Orrella dioscoreae: one gene and its partner. The protein of the gene in region 2 binds, or shares a complex with, the protein of the main gene of each other region. Links are inferred from orthologs where the notes say so. Each region holds a gene or a part of one and is shown on either strand. Other genes may lie near its edges. The genes, in order: dnaN and ODI_RS12220.

The links.
Region 1: the proteins of ODI_RS12220 (region 2) and dnaN are in contact, whole or in part, in a solved structure (PDB 1OK7), measured with the Escherichia coli proteins. The link is inferred for Orrella dioscoreae from one-to-one orthologs.

The regions. Positions count from the first base shown.
Region 1 is NZ_LT907988.1:4,841,292-4,847,898, reverse strand. What follows is about bases 527-3,427. They hold dnaN (DNA polymerase III subunit beta), read left to right. Parts: upstream 527-1,372; coding sequence 1,373-2,482; downstream 2,483-3,427. Other genes in these bases: gyrB (DNA topoisomerase (ATP-hydrolyzing) subunit B), read left to right, coding at 2,527-3,427; dnaA (chromosomal replication initiator protein DnaA), read left to right, coding at 527-1,370. In the rest of the region: more of dnaA, read left to right, coding at 1-526; more of gyrB, read left to right, coding at 3,428-4,977; ODI_RS22400 (hypothetical protein), read right to left, coding at 4,991-5,128; ODI_RS22145 (ATP-grasp domain-containing protein), read right to left, coding at 5,167-6,039; ODI_RS22140 (MBL fold metallo-hydrolase), read right to left, coding at 6,093-6,607. UniProt on the Escherichia coli protein: Confers DNA tethering and processivity to DNA polymerases and other proteins. Acts as a clamp, forming a ring around DNA (a reaction catalyzed by the clamp-loading complex) which diffuses in an ATP-independent manner freely and bidirectionally along dsDNA.
Region 2 is NZ_LT907988.1:2,597,851-2,607,068, reverse strand. What follows is about bases 2,490-5,461. They hold ODI_RS12220 (DNA polymerase Y family protein), read left to right. Parts: upstream 2,490-3,351; coding sequence 3,352-4,572; downstream 4,573-5,461. Other genes in these bases: glnH (glutamine ABC transporter substrate-binding protein GlnH), read left to right, coding at 4,704-5,456; lpdA (dihydrolipoyl dehydrogenase), read left to right, coding at 2,490-3,278. In the rest of the region: aceF (dihydrolipoyllysine-residue acetyltransferase), read left to right, coding at 1-1,481; more of lpdA, read left to right, coding at 1,494-2,489; glutamine ABC transporter permease GlnP, read left to right, coding at 5,635-6,291; glutamine ABC transporter ATP-binding protein GlnQ, read left to right, coding at 6,288-7,016; ODI_RS12200 (TonB-dependent receptor domain-containing protein), read right to left, coding at 7,078-9,218. UniProt on the Escherichia coli protein: Poorly processive, error-prone DNA polymerase involved in translesion repair and untargeted mutagenesis. Copies undamaged DNA at stalled replication forks, which arise in vivo from mismatched or misaligned primer ends.

The DNA of each region.
Region 1 (6,607 bases), 2.2 Mb from region 2 along the record:
GCGCGTGGATTCGTCCGCTCGTTCCGCTTGCGTTCGACGAAACGCAGGCGGTGTTGCGCGTGTCCGCGCCCAACCGCTTCAAGCTCGACTGGGTACGCAAGAATTTCTCCCACCAGATCGAGGCGCTGGCCGCCGAATGGTTCCAGCGTCCAGTGCAGGTCTGCTTTGAACTGCCGCCTTCGTCCGCGCCCCGTGGCGCCGCCGCGCCCGCTGCCCGTCCCGCCGCCCCGGCCATGCCGGGCGCCGGCCCGGCCGGCCCCGCCGCCAGCGGCATGCTGCCCGGGCTGGGCGTGCCAGCCGCCGCGCCCGCCGCGCCGCCGCCGCCGGTCGCCGATCAAACCTATGACCGCTCGCGCCTGAACACCGATCTCACGTTCGAGAACTTCGTCACCGGCAAGGCCAACCAGCTCGCGCGCGCGGCCGCGCTGCAGGTCGCCGAGAACCCCGGCATCTCGTACAACCCGCTGTTCCTGTACGGCGGCGTGGGGCTGGGCAAGACCCACCTGATCCACTCCATCGGCAACGCCATGGTCGCCGCCGGCACCGGCGTGCGCGTGCGATACGTCCACGCCGACCAGTACGTGTCCGACGTCGTGAAGGCCTACCAGCGCAAGGCCTTCGACGACTTCAAGCGTTATTACCACTCGCTAGACCTGCTGCTCATCGACGACATCCAGTTCTTCTCGGGCAAGAGCCGCACGCAGGAAGAGTTCTTCTACGCCTTCGAGGCCATGGTGGCCCAGCGCAAGCAGATCATCATCACCAGCGATACCTATCCCAAGGAGCTGGCCGGCATCGACAGCCGCCTGATCTCGCGTTTCGACTCGGGCCTGACCGTGGCCATCGAGCCGCCCGAGCTGGAAATGCGCGTGGCCATCCTGCTGCGCAAGGCCGAGTCCGAGGGCGTGAACATGCCCGAGGAAGTCGCGTTCTTCATCGCCAAGCACCTGCGCAGCAACGTGCGCGAACTCGAAGGCGCCCTGCGCAAGGTGCTGGCCTTCGCGCGCTTCCACGGCCGCGACGTCCTGACCGTCGACGTCTGCAAGGACGCGCTGAAAGACCTGCTGTCGCTCTCGAACGGCCAGATCACCGTCGAGAACATCCAGAAGACCGTCGCGGACTTCTACAAGATCAAGGTGGCCGACATGTATTCGAAACGCCGGCCCGCCAACATTGCCATGCCCCGCCAGGTAGCGATGTACCTGGCCAAGGAGCTGACGCAGAAAAGCCTGCCCGAGATCGGGGATCTCTTCGGCGGCCGCGATCACACCACGGTGCTGCACGCCGTGCGAAAGATCTCGGAAGCGCGCGCCAAACAGGCAGAACTCAACCACACCTTGCACGTGCTGGAACAAACTCTAAAAGGATGACCATGCAACTGGTACAAACCACACGAGAAGCCTTGCTCAAGCCTCTGTCGACCGTGGCAGGTATCGTCGAGCGCAGGCACACCCTGCCCATCCTGGCCAACATCCTGCTACGCAAGGAAGCGAACCGGGTCTCGTTCATCGCGACCGACCTGGAAGTGCAGATCACGACGCACGCCGATTTCGGCGTGGGCCATGACAATGAATCCACCACCGTCGCGGCGCGCAAGCTGGTCGACATCCTGCGCGCGCTGCCGGGTTCCGGCGACGTGCGCCTGGGCCTCGCCAGCGGCAAGCTCAGCGTGCAGACCGGCAAGAGCCGCTTCGCGCTGCAGACGCTGGCCGCCACCGAGTTCCCCACCGTCGCTCAGCCCGAGCACTGGGATGTCTCGCTGTCGCTCACGCAGAAGTCCTTCCGCCACCTGCTCAACATGGCCCACTTCGCCATGGCCCAGCAGGACATCCGCTATTACCTGAACGGCATGCTGCTGGTGTTCGAGCCGGGCCAGGTGCGCGCCGTGGCCACCGACGGCCACCGCCTGGCGCATTGCGCCACCGCCGTCGAAGGCGTCGCGCAGCGCCACGAGGTCATCGTGCCGCGCAAGACCGTGCTGGAAATGCAGCGCCTGCTGGAAGACAGCGACGAGCCGCTGGAAATCGACGTGGCCGCCGGCCAGATCCGCTTCCGCTTCGGCGCGGTGGAACTGGTGTCGAAGCTGGTCGAGGGCAAGTTCCCCGACTTCACGCGCGTCATTCCCACCACCTACACGCGCCACTTCAACGTCAACCGCGAAGCGCTCCTGGGCAGCCTGCAGCGCGCCGCGATCCTGACCACCGACAAGTTCAAGGGCGTGCGCCTGCAACTGGCGCAACACCAGATGAAGATCTCGTCCTCCAACGCCGAGCAGGAAGAGGCGCAGGAAGAGATCGATATCGACTACGGCCACGAAGCCCTGGATGTGGGCTTCAACGTCAGCTACCTGCTCGACGTGCTGTCCAACATCAAGACCGAGGAAGTGACCTGGTCGGTCATGCCCGACGCCAACGCGTCGGCGCTGATCACGCTGCCTGGCGACGAGCAGTTCAAGTACGTCGTCATGCCGATGCGGATCTGATCCCCCGACCCTGGCCCCTGCCGTCCACCCGATAAAGAGTAAATATGTCCGATACGACTTCCCGCGATCCCGCCGAATATGGCGCCGACTCAATCAAGATGCTCAAAGGCCTGGAGGCGGTGCGCAAGCGCCCGGGCATGTACATCGGCGACACCTCCGACGGGACCGGCCTGCACCACATGGTCTTCGAAGTGGTGGACAACGCCATCGACGAAGCGCTGGCGGGTTATTGCGACGACATCGTGGTGACCATCCACACCGACAACTCCATTTCGGTGTCGGACAACGGCCGGGGCATTCCCACCGACGTCCACAAGGATGACGAATTCCAGCGCAGCGCCGCGGAAATCGTCATGACCGAACTGCACGCCGGCGGCAAGTTCGACCAGAACTCCTACAAGGTCTCGGGCGGCCTGCACGGCGTGGGCGTGTCCTGCGTGAACGCGCTGTCGACCTGGCTGCGCCTGACCATCCGCCGCAATGGCGAAACGCACAAGATGGAGTTCCGCCGCGGCGAGCGCGTGGCGCCGCTCGCGGTCGTGGGCCCCACCGAGGGCCGCGGCACGGAAGTCCACTTCCTGGCCGATCCGGAAATCTTCAACAACATCGAGTTCCACTACGAGATCCTCTCCAAGCGCCTGCGCGAGCTCTCGTTCCTGAACAACGGCGTGAAGATCCGCCTGATCGACCAGCGCAACGGCAAGGAAGAGAACTTCGCGTTCTCGGGCGGCGTGCGCGGCTTCGTGGAATACATCAACCGCAACAAGACCACGTTGCATGGCAATGTGTTCTCGGTCAGCACCGAATCGTCGGCCGGCGGCACCAACGTCGGCGTGGACGTGGCCATGCAGTGGAACGACGGCTACAACGAAAGCGTGCTGTGCTTCACCAACAACATCCCGCAGCGCGACGGCGGCTCGCACCTGACCGGCCTGCGCGCGGCGATGACCCGCATCATCAACAAGTACATCGCCGACAACGAACTGGCCAAGAAGGCCAAGGTCGAGACCACCGGCGATGACTTGCGCGAAGGCCTGACCTGCGTGCTGTCGGTCAAGGTGCCCGAGCCCAAGTTCAGCAGCCAGACCAAGGACAAGCTGGTGTCCAGCGAAGTGCGCCCCGCGGTGGAAGAGGCCGTGTCGCGCACGCTGGAAACCTGGCTGCTGGAGCACCCGAACGATGCCAAGGCGCTGTGCGCCAAGGTCGTGGAAGCCGCCCGGGCCCGCGAGGCCGCGCGCAAGGCGCGCGAAATGACCCGCCGCAAGAGCGTGCTGGAAGGCGCCGGCCTGCCCGGCAAGCTGGCCGACTGCCAGGAAAAGGACCCCGCCCTGTGCGAGATCTACATCGTCGAGGGTGACTCCGCGGGCGGTTCCGCCAAGCAGGGCCGCGACCGCAAGTTCCAGGCCATCCTGCCGCTGCGCGGCAAGGTGCTGAACGTGGAGAAGGCGCGTTTCGACCGCCTGATCGCCAGCGAGCAGATCGCCACGCTGATCACCGCGCTGGGCACCAGCATCGGCCCCGACTTCAACGTCGAGAAGCTGCGCTACCACCGCATCATCATCATGACCGACGCGGACGTGGACGGCGCGCACATCCGCACGCTGCTGCTCACGCTGCTGTATCGCCAGATGCCCGAGCTGGTGGCGCGCGGCTATGTCTACATCGCCCAGCCGCCGCTCTACAAGGTGAAGGCTGGCCGTGAAGAGCGCTACCTGAAGGACGAGCAGGAAGAAGCCCAGTTCATGATGCAACTGGCGCTGAAGGATGCCGAGGTCATTCCGGCGCCGGGCGCCGAGCCCCTGCGCGGCGAGTCGCTGGCCGAGCTGGCCCGCCAATACGTGCTGGCCGATGCCGTCATCGCCCGCCTGTCGCGCGTCTTCGACGAATCGGCGCTGTCGGCCATCGCCGAAGGCGTGTCCATCGAGCTGGACGACGAAGCCCAGGCGCAAGCCTCGGCCCAGCGCCTGCAGGCCGCGCTGGAAGCGGCCGAGCTGCTGCCCAACCAGGTGGAAGTGGTGGCGCAGTACGTCGCCGAGTCCGAGAAGCACCGCCTGCTGGTCAACCGCAAGCACCACGGCAATGTGCGCGTCAGCGTCATCGACGCCGACTTCGTGCGCGGCGCCGACTACGCCGTGCTGGCCAAGGTCGCCGAGATCTTCAAGGACCGCCTGAGCGCGGGCGCCATGGTGGCGCGCGGCGAAGGCGAGAAGCGCCGCGAGCAGCCCATCGCCGATTTCCGCGAAGCCATGCAATGGCTGCGCAGCGAGGCCGAGCGCGGCGTCAGCAAGCAGCGCTACAAGGGCCTGGGCGAAATGAACCCCGACCAGCTCTGGGAAACCACCATGGACCCCAAGGTGCGCCGCCTGCTGCGCGTGCAGATCGAGGACGCCATCGCGGCCGACGCGATCTTCACGACGCTGATGGGCGACCCGGTGGAGCCGCGCCGCGCGTTCATCGAAGAGCACGCGCTGTCGGCGAGCAACCTGGACGTGTAAACCCAGGCGGCCCTCACGGGCCGCGCCACGCCAAATGAAAAAGGGCTGCAGTGATGCAGCCCTTTTGTCCTGCGGCGACGATGCCGCCGATGCCGACCAGGCTGCCCGCCTTGAAGCCGCTCACGTGGGCGCCGTAGGCGTTGATGGCCATCGTGCTGGGCGCCTGGTGCAGTGAGTCAGGGGATGGGATCAGCGGGCGGACGACAGGCGGGCCGCCGCGGCCCGGGCCAGCCGCCCGGGGGCCTGTTCGTCGGCATGCCAATGCAGCGCGGGCTCGATGAGTTCCAGTTCCATCAGGGTGAACCGCCCTCCGATCTCGATGCCGTCGACCCGTGCATACAGCGGCATGGGGTGTCCCAGCGCGCTCAGGCCGTCCAGGACGGCGCGGGCGGCGGCGCGCAGCGTGTTGGATGGCTCGGCCGCCTGCACGGTTCCTCCATGCGCGGGCTGCACGCGGAAGTCGCCGCGGGCCGGGCGTTTCAGGACGGCGTGGCTGTATTCGCCATCGATGAAGACCAGCGACCATTCCCCGTGGGTTTCGATCTCCGGCACGAAGGGCTGGATGAGGTAGTGGCGCGCCGGCGGCAGCCCCAGCAACTGCGCGGTGAAGGCAGCGTCGCCTGCCGTGCCGCGCAAGGTGTCGCGGGCGCTGGCGCTGATGGCGGGCTTCACCACCACGGGCTCACCCCGCCGCGTGGCCAGGCGCGCCGGCAGTTCCTGCGCGCAGGCGATCTCGGTGGCAACGACGTCCGCATCCGTGGCGGCCAGCTGCGGCAGATACCGCTTGTCGCTGTTCCAGCGCACCGTCTCGGGTGCGTTGAACACCGGCACGGGCAACGCCGCCAGCCATGCCAGGAAGGCCTCGTAATGTTCGACGTAATCCCAGGTGGAGCGCAGCAGCACGCCGTCCACCGTGCGCCAGTCGAAACCCGGCTGGTTCCACGGGACGGCCAGGGCAGCGATGCCTTGCGCTGACAGCGCGGGAATCAGGCGCGCGTCGTCGGCGGAGAGGTCGGGGTCGGCCAGGTAGGTGGCCAGGGCAAGGCGAGGGGCGGTGGACATGGGCCCAGACTGTACACCTCCCCCGCCTGATGTCATGGCGTGACGTCAGGGGGTCACTTCCATTGCATCTCGCCCTTGATGACCTTGGCGCTCAGTGCCAGCGACGTCTCGCCGCCCAGGTCCGGATAGCGGCGCTTGAGCGCGGCGATCAGCTCGGCGGCGTTGCCGGCCTTGGCGGCCTCCTCGTCGAAGGCGCGCAGATACGCGCGGGTGAAGTCCACCGCGGCCAGTCCCGTCGGAATGGCGCCGAGGAAGTGGCCGGGAATGACGGTTTCCGGCTGCAGCGCCGTGATGCGATCCAGCATGGCCAGCCAATGCTGGCGGGACGCCGGCGTCTGGGTGTCCGCGATCCAGACATGCTCGCCCGCCATGACCGGAATGCCCCCGGCCACGGTCCTGATCGAAGGGATCCAGACGACGCTGCGGTCGGGAGCCGGGCCATCCAGGCCGATGATGCGCAGCGTCTGGCCCTCCAGCGTCAGGGTGTCGCCTGGCAGGGCGTCGGGGACGATGAGCTGCCTGGGCGCATGCTCGCCCAGCTTCGGACCCCAGACCTTGAGCTTCTCGT
Region 2 (9,218 bases):
TCATCGTCGAGGTCGAGGCTGCCGCGGGCGGCAAGGCCGACGCCGCGCCGGCCAAGGAAGCCAAGGAAGCGCCTGCCACGGAAGACAGCAAGGCCTCGGCCGCGCCCAGGCAGGAAACCCAGGAAGCCAAGGCCGAGGCACCGGCCAAGGCCGCTTCGGGCGGCGTGGTCGACGTGGCCGTGCCGGACATCGGCGACTTCGACTCGGTCGAGGTCATCGAGGTGCTGGTCGCCGAAGGCGACAGCATCAAGGCCGAGCAAAGCCTGATCACCGTCGAGTCCGACAAGGCCTCGATGGAAATCCCGTCCTCGCACGCCGGCGTCCTGACGTCGCTGAAAGTGAAGGTGGGCGACAAGGTCGCGAAGGGCAGCATCATCGCCCAGGTCGAGGCCGCCGGTGATTCGGCGCCCGCCAAGGAAGCCCCCAAGGCCGCCAAGCCCGAGGCCGCCGCCGCGCCGGCCAAGGCCGATGCCGGCCGCGCCGAAGCCAGCGCGCCCGCGCCGGCCAAGGAAGCGCCCGCCCAGGCCCTGAAGGCCGACGTCGTGGACGATGCCAAGCAGCGCCTGGCGCATGCTTCGCCGTCGGTGCGCAAGTTCGCCCGCGAGCTTGGCGCCGACCTGAGCAAGGTCCAGGGCTCCGGTCCCAAGGGCCGCATCACGCAGGACGACGTGCGTGGCTACGTGAAGAAGGTGCTGGCAGGCCAGGGCGCTGGCGCCCCGGCCGCCGCCGGCGGCGCCGATGGCGCGGCCCTGGGCCTCTTGCCGTGGCCGAAGGTGGACTTCACCAAGTTCGGTCCGGTCGAAGCCAAGCCGCTGTCGCGCATCAAGAAGATCTCCGGCGCGAACCTGCACCGCAACTGGGTCATGATCCCGCACGTCACCAACAATGACGAAGCGGACATCACCGACCTGGAAGCGCTGCGCGTCACGCTGAACAAGGAGAACGAGAAGTCGGGCGTGAAGGTCACCATGCTGGCCTTCCTGATCAAGGCCGTCGTCGCGGCCCTGAAGAAATTCCCCGAGTTCAACGCCTCGCTGGACGGCGACAACCTGGTATTGAAGCAGTATTACCACATCGGTTTCGCCGCCGACACGCCGAATGGCCTGGTGGTGCCGGTCATCCGCGACGCCGACAAGAAGGGCGTGGCCGAACTGGCGCAACTGACGTCCGAACTGGCCAAGAAGGCCCGCGACGGCAAGCTGTCGCCCTCGGAAATGCAGGGCGGCTGCTTCTCGATCTCGTCGCTGGGCGGCATCGGCGGCACGCACTTCACGCCCATCATCAATGCGCCTGAAGTGGCCATCATGGGTGTGTCGCGCTCGTATCACAAGCCTGTCTGGAACGGCAAGGAATTCCAGCCGCGCCTGACGCTGCCGCTGTCGCTGTCCTATGACCACCGCGTCATCGACGGCGCCTCGGCCGCGCGCTTCAACGCCTATGTCGGCGCGCTGCTGGCGGACTTCCGCCGCATCGTGCTGTAAACGGGAGCGTTCATGAGCAATCTCACTGCAATCAAGGTTCCCGACATCGGCGATTTCGACTCGGTCGAAGTCATCGAGGTGCTGGTGGCCGAGGGCGACACGATCAAGGCCGAACAAAGCCTGATCACGGTCGAGTCGGACAAGGCCTCGATGGAAATCCCGGCGTCCGAGGGCGGCGTGGTCAAGTCGGTGAAGGTCAAGGTCGGCGACAAGGTGTCGCAGGGCAGCGTGGTCGTGGAAGTGGAAGCAGCGGCAGGCGCCGCCCAGCCCGCCGACGCACCCGCGAAGCCGGAGGGCAAGGCCGAAGCCAAGCCGCAAGCCAAGGCCGAGGCCAAGGCGGACGACAAGCCCGCGCCGAAGGCTGCCACGCACACGGGCGGGGCCGATGGCCAGTACGACGTGCTGGTGCTGGGCGCAGGCCCTGGCGGCTATTCGGCCGCCTTCCGCGCCGCCGACCTGGGGCTGTCCGTGGTGCTGGTCGAGCGTTACGCCACCCTGGGCGGCGTGTGCCTGAACGTGGGCTGCATTCCCTCCAAGGCGCTGCTGCACACCGCCGCGGTCATCGACGAGGCGCGCGCCCAGGCCGATCACGGCATCACCTTCGGCGAGCCCAAGATCGACCTGGACAAGCTGCGCGGCTTCAAGGACGGCGTGATCAGCAAGCTGACCGGCGGCCTGGCCGGCATGGCCCGGGCGCGCAAGGTCACGGTGGTGCAGGGCGTGGGGGAATTCCTCGACCCCAACCACCTGTCGGTCAAGGGCGATGACGGCAAGACCCAGACGCTGAAGTTCGCCAGCGCGATCATCGCGGCGGGCAGCCAGTCGGTGAAGCTGCCCTTCCTGCCCGACGACGAGCGCATCGTCGATTCGACCGGCGCGCTGAAGCTGAAGTCCATCCCCAAGAAGATGCTGATCATCGGCGGCGGCATCATCGGCCTGGAAATGGGCACGGTCTATTCCACGCTGGGCGCGCGCCTGGACGTGGTCGAGATGCTGCCCGGCCTGATGCAGGGCGCCGACCGCGACCTGGTCAAGGTCTGGCAGAAGATGAACGCCCCGCGCTTCGACAACATCATGCTCAACACCAAGACGGTGGGGGCCGAGGCGAAGAAGGACGGCATCTACGTCACGTTCGAAGGCGAAGGCGCGCCGAAAGAGCCCCAGCGCTACGACCTGGTGCTGCAGGCCGTGGGCCGCTCGCCCAATGGCAAGAAGATCGCCGCCGACAAGGCGGGCGTGCAGGTGACCGACCGCGGCTTCATCGAGGTCGATCGCCAGATGCGCACCAACGTGCCGCACATCTACGCCATCGGCGACATCGTCGGCCAGCCCATGCTCGCCCACAAGGCGGTGCATGAAGGCCACGTGGCGGCCGAAGTCATCGCCGGCCAGAAGAGCTTCTTCGACGCGCGCGTCATTCCCTCGGTGGCCTACACCGATCCGGAAGTGGCGTGGGTGGGCCTGACCGAGGACGAGGCCAAGAAGAACGGCATCAAGGTCGAGAAGGGCCTGTTCCCGTGGCAGGCCTCCGGCCGCGCCATCGCCAACGGCCGCGACGAAGGCTTCACCAAGCTGCTCTTCGACGCCGAGACGCATCGCATCCTGGGCGGCGGCATCGTCGGCACCCATGCGGGCGACCTCATCAGCGAAGTGGCGCTTGCCATCGAAATGGGCGCGGACATGGTGGATATCGGCAAGACCATCCACCCGCACCCGACGCTGGGCGAATCCGTGGGCCTGGCGGCGGAAGCCGCCGAAGGCGCCTGCACGGACCTGCCGCCCGTGCGCAAGAAGTAAGTCCCATCCGCCGCGCGTCCTTCGGGCCGCGCGGCGCGCCATCGTGACGCGCCGTCTCATTGCCCACCTGGACATGGATGCTTTCTATGCGTCCGTTGAGCTGCTGCGTTATCCCCACCTGAAAGGCCAGCCCGTCGTCATCGGCGGACGCGAGCGCGCGCCCGAGCAATTGCCCGATGGCAGCTGGCGCCACGCCTTGCTGAAGGACTACGCCGGCCGCGGCGTCGTGACGACCGCCACCTATGAGGCGCGCGCCTTCGGCGTGCACTCGGCCATGGGCATGATGAAGGCCGCCGCGCTGGCGCCTCAGGCCATCCTGCTGCCCGTCGATTTCGACCGCTACCGCCAGTATTCGCGCCGCTTCAAGGACGCCGTGCTCGCGCTCGCGCCGGTCATGGAGGATCGCGGCGTCGACGAGATCTATCTGGACCTCACCGATGTGCCAGGCGCGCAGGACGCGACGGCCGACGACCCGCTGGCGGGCGCCCGCGCGGTCGGGCAGGCGCTGCGCCAGCGGGTCCTGGCGGCCACCGGCCTGAGCTGTTCCATCGGCATCACGCCGAACAAGCTGCTGTCCAAGATCGCGTCCGAGCTCGACAAGCCCGGCGGATTGACCGTGCTGAGCCTGGCGGACCTGCCTGCGCGGATCTGGCCGCTGGCCGCGCGCAAGGTCAACGGCATCGGCCCCAAGCTGGCGCAGAAGCTGGAGGCGCTGGGCCTGAACACGGTGGGGGATATCGCGGCGGCCCAGGCCGACTGGCTGCGCGAAACCTTTGGCGAGAACACCGGCGGCTGGCTGCACCGGGTGGCGCATGGCCAGGATGACCGGCCCGTCGTCACTTTCAGCGAACCGAAGTCCATCAGCCGGGAAACCACCTTCGAGCGCGACCTGCATGCCGTGCGGGACAAGGCCGAGCTGGGCGCCATCTTCACCCGGCTGTGCACGCAGCTGGCGGCAGACCTCGCGCGCAAGGGCTATGTGAGCCGCACCATCGGCATCAAGCTGCGCTACGACGACTTCAAGATCGTCACGCGCGACCTGACCTTGTCCTTGCCCACGGCCGATGCCGCGAGGATCCGCCAGGCGGCGGGCCAGTGCCTGAAGCGCGTGCCCCTGTCGCGGCGCTTGCGTCTGCTGGGCGTCAGGGCAGGGGCCTTGCTGCGGGCGGATGATCCGGCGGCCTCGGCGCCCACGGCAACGGCAAGGCAGGCGGGAGACCCGCACACCTTGCCGCTGTTCGACGAGAACCAGTGGTCCGACATCCCGGCCCGGGATTTCCCTCGGAATCGCTAACAAGGCGCTACTTCCTGGGCGAGCCGCCTGGGGTAAGATCGGCATCGAGCCCGGCACACCCGAGCGATGCCGGACGAAAACAAGGGCCACAAGCCCCACAGGCCCGCCAACACTGCAAGGAGCCCTTCATGATGATCCATCGCAAGCTTGCCGCCCTCATGGCCGGCATGGCCCTCGGCGTGACCGCCCTGGCCCCCGCCGCGGCGCAGAACAAGGAACTCGTGGTCGCCACCGATACGGCATTCGTGCCCTTCGAGTTCAAGCAGGGCGACAAGTACGTCGGCTTCGACATCGACCTCTGGACTGCCATCGCACAGGAAATGGACGTGAAGTTCCGCTTCCAGCCCATGGACTTCAACGGCATCATCCCGGGCCTGCAGACCCGCAACATCGACGCCGCGCTGGCGGGCATCACGATCCGCGACGACCGCAAGAAGGTCATCGACTTCTCCGACCCCTATTACGAAAGCGGCCTGTCCATCCTGGTCAGCGACAAGAACACCGACATCAACGATGCCAAGTCGCTGTCGGGCAAGACCGTCGCGGTGAAGACCGGCACGGCCACGGTGGACTTCCTGCGCAAGGAAGTGCCCGATGCCAAGCTCAAGCTCTTCCCCAACATCGACAACGCCTATCTTGAACTGGCCACGGGCCGCGTCGATGCCGCCGTGCACGACACCCCCAACGTGCAGTACTACGCCAACAGCGCCGGCAAGGGCCGCGTGAAGGTCACCAGCGCGGTCAAGAGCGGCGACTTCTACGGCATCGCCTTCCCCAAGGGCAGCGACCTGGTGCCGAAGGTCAACAAGGCGCTCGCCACGTTGAAGGGCAACGGCAAGTACGACGAGATCTACGCCAAGTGGTTCGGCAAGCAGGCCAAGTGAAAGCCGGGTAAGCAAGGCCTGTTGACTGCCTTGCAGACGGCATGAATGCCATTGCCCGCCGGCCATCGGCGGGCAATGGCCCGGACCTGGCGCCGCGGCGCCGGACAGCCGGATAACGCCATGCTTTCCGGGCGGGCGGCCCTGCGCCGCGTCCGCCCAGTCCAACCAGGAGACGCATTTGGAATTCGACTGGACAGTCATCTCCGAAGCCATGCCCAGCCTCATCCAGGGCACCAAAATGACCGTCAAGATCACCCTCTGGGGTCTTTTCGGCGGCTTCATCCTCGGCGCGCTCGCGGGCGTCGCCCGGGCCTACGGGAACATCGTCCTGTCAGGCATCGCGCAGGTCTACGTCTCCATCATCCGCGGCACGCCCATCGTCGTGCAGGTGATGTTCATCTACTTCGCCTTGCCCCTGCTGGCAAATATCCGCGTCGATGCGGAGTGGGCGGCCATCGTCACGCTCATCATCAACTCGGGCGCCTACATCGCCGAGATCGTGCGCGGCGCGCTGCTGTCGGTGCACAAGGGCCTGAAGGAAGCCGGCCAGGCCATGGGCCTGCCGTTCCACAAGATCCTGCTGCACATCATCGGGCCGGTGGCCTTCCGCCGCATGATCCCGCCGCTGGGCAACCAGTGCATCATCAGCCTGAAGGACTCCTCGCTCTTCATCGTCATCGGCGTGGCCGAACTGACGCGCCAGGGCCAGGAAATCATGGCCAGCAACTTCCGCGCCGTGGAAATCTGGTCGGCCGTGGCCATCATCTACCTGATACTCACAGGCACCATCGCGCTGGTTCTGCGCCTGATCGAACGGAGGATGCGCATACTATGAGCATGGTCGAATTTCGCGACGTCACGAAGCGGTTCGGCGATAACGTCGTCCTGAACGGTGTCACCCTCGACATCGATGCGGGCGAGGTGGTCGTCGTGGTCGGCCCGTCCGGGTCGGGCAAGTCCACCTTCCTGCGCTGCATCAACGTGCTGGAAACCATCCAGGGCGGCGAGCTGCGCGTGGACGGCATCAGCGTGACAGGCACCCCCGAGCAGGTCCGGGAAATCCGCCGCGAGGCGGGCATGGTCTTCCAGCAGTTCAATCTGTTCCCGCAGATGACGGCGCTGGAGAACGTGATGTTCGGGCCGGTCCACACGCGCGGCATGCCGCGCGCCGAAGCGCGCCAGCAGGCGCAGGCGCTGCTGGCCAAGGTCGGACTGGCCGAACGCATGGACCACTATCCCAGCGAGCTTTCCGGCGGTCAGCAGCAGCGCGTGGCGATCGCCCGCGCGCTGGCCATCAAGCCCAAGCTGATGCTGTTCGATGAACCCACCTCGGCGCTGGATCCCGAACTGCGGCACGAAGTGCTGCAGGTCATGAAGACCCTGGCCGACGAAGGCATGACCATGATCGTGGTCACGCACGAGATGGAGTTCGCCCGCAAGGTGGGCAGCCGGCTGGTGTTCTTCGACGGTGGCAAGGTGGCGCATGATGGGCCGCCCACCGAACTGCTGGCGAATCCGCCCAGCCAGCGGCTGAAGGACTTCCTGCAGCACGTGGCCTGAGTCATCCAGGCTGTGGCGCGGCAACGGCCCCGGGCATCTGCGTGCCTGGGGCCGTTCTGCATCAGAACCTGAGTTTCAGATTCACGCCAACGCTGCGCTCGGCGCCCAGCTGGGCATAGGCCGGCTGCGCTTCGCGGTCGATGAAGGTGACGTAGCGCTTGTCGAACAGGTTCCTGGCGAACACGCTCACCTGCCAGCGATCCTGGCGGTATCCAAGCTGCGCGTTGACGATGACGCGCGAGCCGATCGTGTCCTGTGGCGGAATGCCGAAGCGGCCCTCGTAGCCCGAGGTGTACTTGGCGTCGGCGGCCAGGTAGAAACCGCCGGGCCACTGATACCGCCCGCCCAGGCCCACGCTCCACTCGGGGGCTTCGGGAAAGGCGCGGCCCGACAGGTCGCCGTAGCTGGCGTGGTTGAAACGCTGGAACCTGGTGTTCAGGTACCCCAGCGACGCGAACAGGGACAGCCGCTCATTGGCCTGGTAGGTGGGCTCGATTTCCAGGCCCCAGGTCCGTGACGAGGCCGCGTTGGCGGTCTCGCGATAGGACTGGTCCGCGGGATCGGGGCGGATCTCGATCTGCTGGTCCTTGTAGCGCGTCAGGAACAGGTTGGCGTTCAAGGACAGGCGTCCGTCCAGATAGCTGCCTTTGTAGTACAACTCGTAGTTCTGCGCGGTTTCCGGGTCGTAGTATTGGGCTTGGCCCGTGTTGTAGTTCACATAGAAGCCGCCCGTGCGGAACCCCTGCGTATAGGTGGCGCCCACCGTGTGGTCCGGCGTGATCGATTTCGACAGTCCCACTTTCGGCACGAAGTTGTACTCGTCGAAGTCGGCGCTGTTTTCGTAAGTGAAGGGCACGCCGCCATAAGGGTAGGTTTCGGCGTTGCGCTGCGCGGTGCGTTCGCGCAGGTAGTCCAGGCGGCCGCCCAGTGTCGCGCGCCAGGTGGGCAGGAATTCGTAGGTGGCTTCGCCGAACGCCGCCAGGTTGGTGGTTCGCCGGCGGAAGCTTTCGGCCAGTTGGAGGTGCGGCACCAGCGCCGCGCCGAAGGTGGAGTCATAGTCCTGGTAGCTGCCGAACACGCCCGCCACCCAGCTCCAGCGCTCGCCTTCGTAGTTCAGTCGCAACTCCTGCGTGAGCAGCCTGTCCTCGACTTCGCCGGAAAGGCCGTCGACCAGGCCAGCCGTGCCCGCGTCGACGGAGCGGCGCCGCGTCTTGCCCAGGTGGTTGCCCGTCTGCGAGGTCAGGCGCAGCGAGTCGTTGAAGTCATGGGTCAGTTCCAGGCCCAGGTTGTGCACGGTGGTCTGCCTGAACTCCGCGTAGGTCGGGAAGGCGTACCAGTCTCCACGCGCGTCACCGAAGCCGAAGTCCGCCCCTTCGCCGACCAGGCGCTCGTTGGGCCGGTCGTCCGAATAGGCGTAGCTCAGCACCGCCCTGGTGCTGGGCGCCGAGGCGGGCAGCAACAGCAGCTTGGCGCGCAGGTTGTTGCTGATCTCGGTCTTGAATCGGTCGTAGTTGGCGTATTGCCGATAGGTCGGATAGCTGACGGGCGTCTTCGCCCGCTCGACGGAACCGCTGATGCGCAGCGCCAGCTGGTCTTCCGAGAGCGGCGTGTTGAGCATGAAGGCCGTGCCCCAAAGGTCATGGTTGCCGCCCGTGCCGGACAGCTCGGCTTCCCGCTTGAAGGTGGGATCCTTGGTCTTGATGTACACCGCGCCCGCCGTCGCGGCGCGGCCGCTCAGGGTGGATTGCGGGCCGCGATAGACCTCGACCTGCTCCGCATCCCACAGATTGCGTGCGCCAAAGCGGGCGCTGTAGCGCGTTTGCAGCACGCCGTCGACATAGACCGAGCCCATGGGCGCGCCGGACGGCACGAAGCCTTCCGTGCTCATGCCTCGGATGACGAAGCCGGAATTCAGGAAGGCGGCGTCCATCACGTTCGCCAGCCGGCGGAAGCTGTCCTGGACCGTGGTGATCTGGCCAAGCGCGATGTCTTCGGCCTTGACGATGCCGACCGAGGCCGAGGAGTTGTTCAGCGCGGTGGTTTCGCGCGAGCCATACAGCGTGGCGGTGACCGTCACCGGCGCCAGCAAGTGGGGCGGCCCCAATTGGCCGACTGGCGCCGGCAGTGCCTGCAGGGAATAGCCCGCCGCGCCCATGTCGCGCAAGACATAGCCGCTGCCCGCGAGCAGTCGGTCAAACCCTT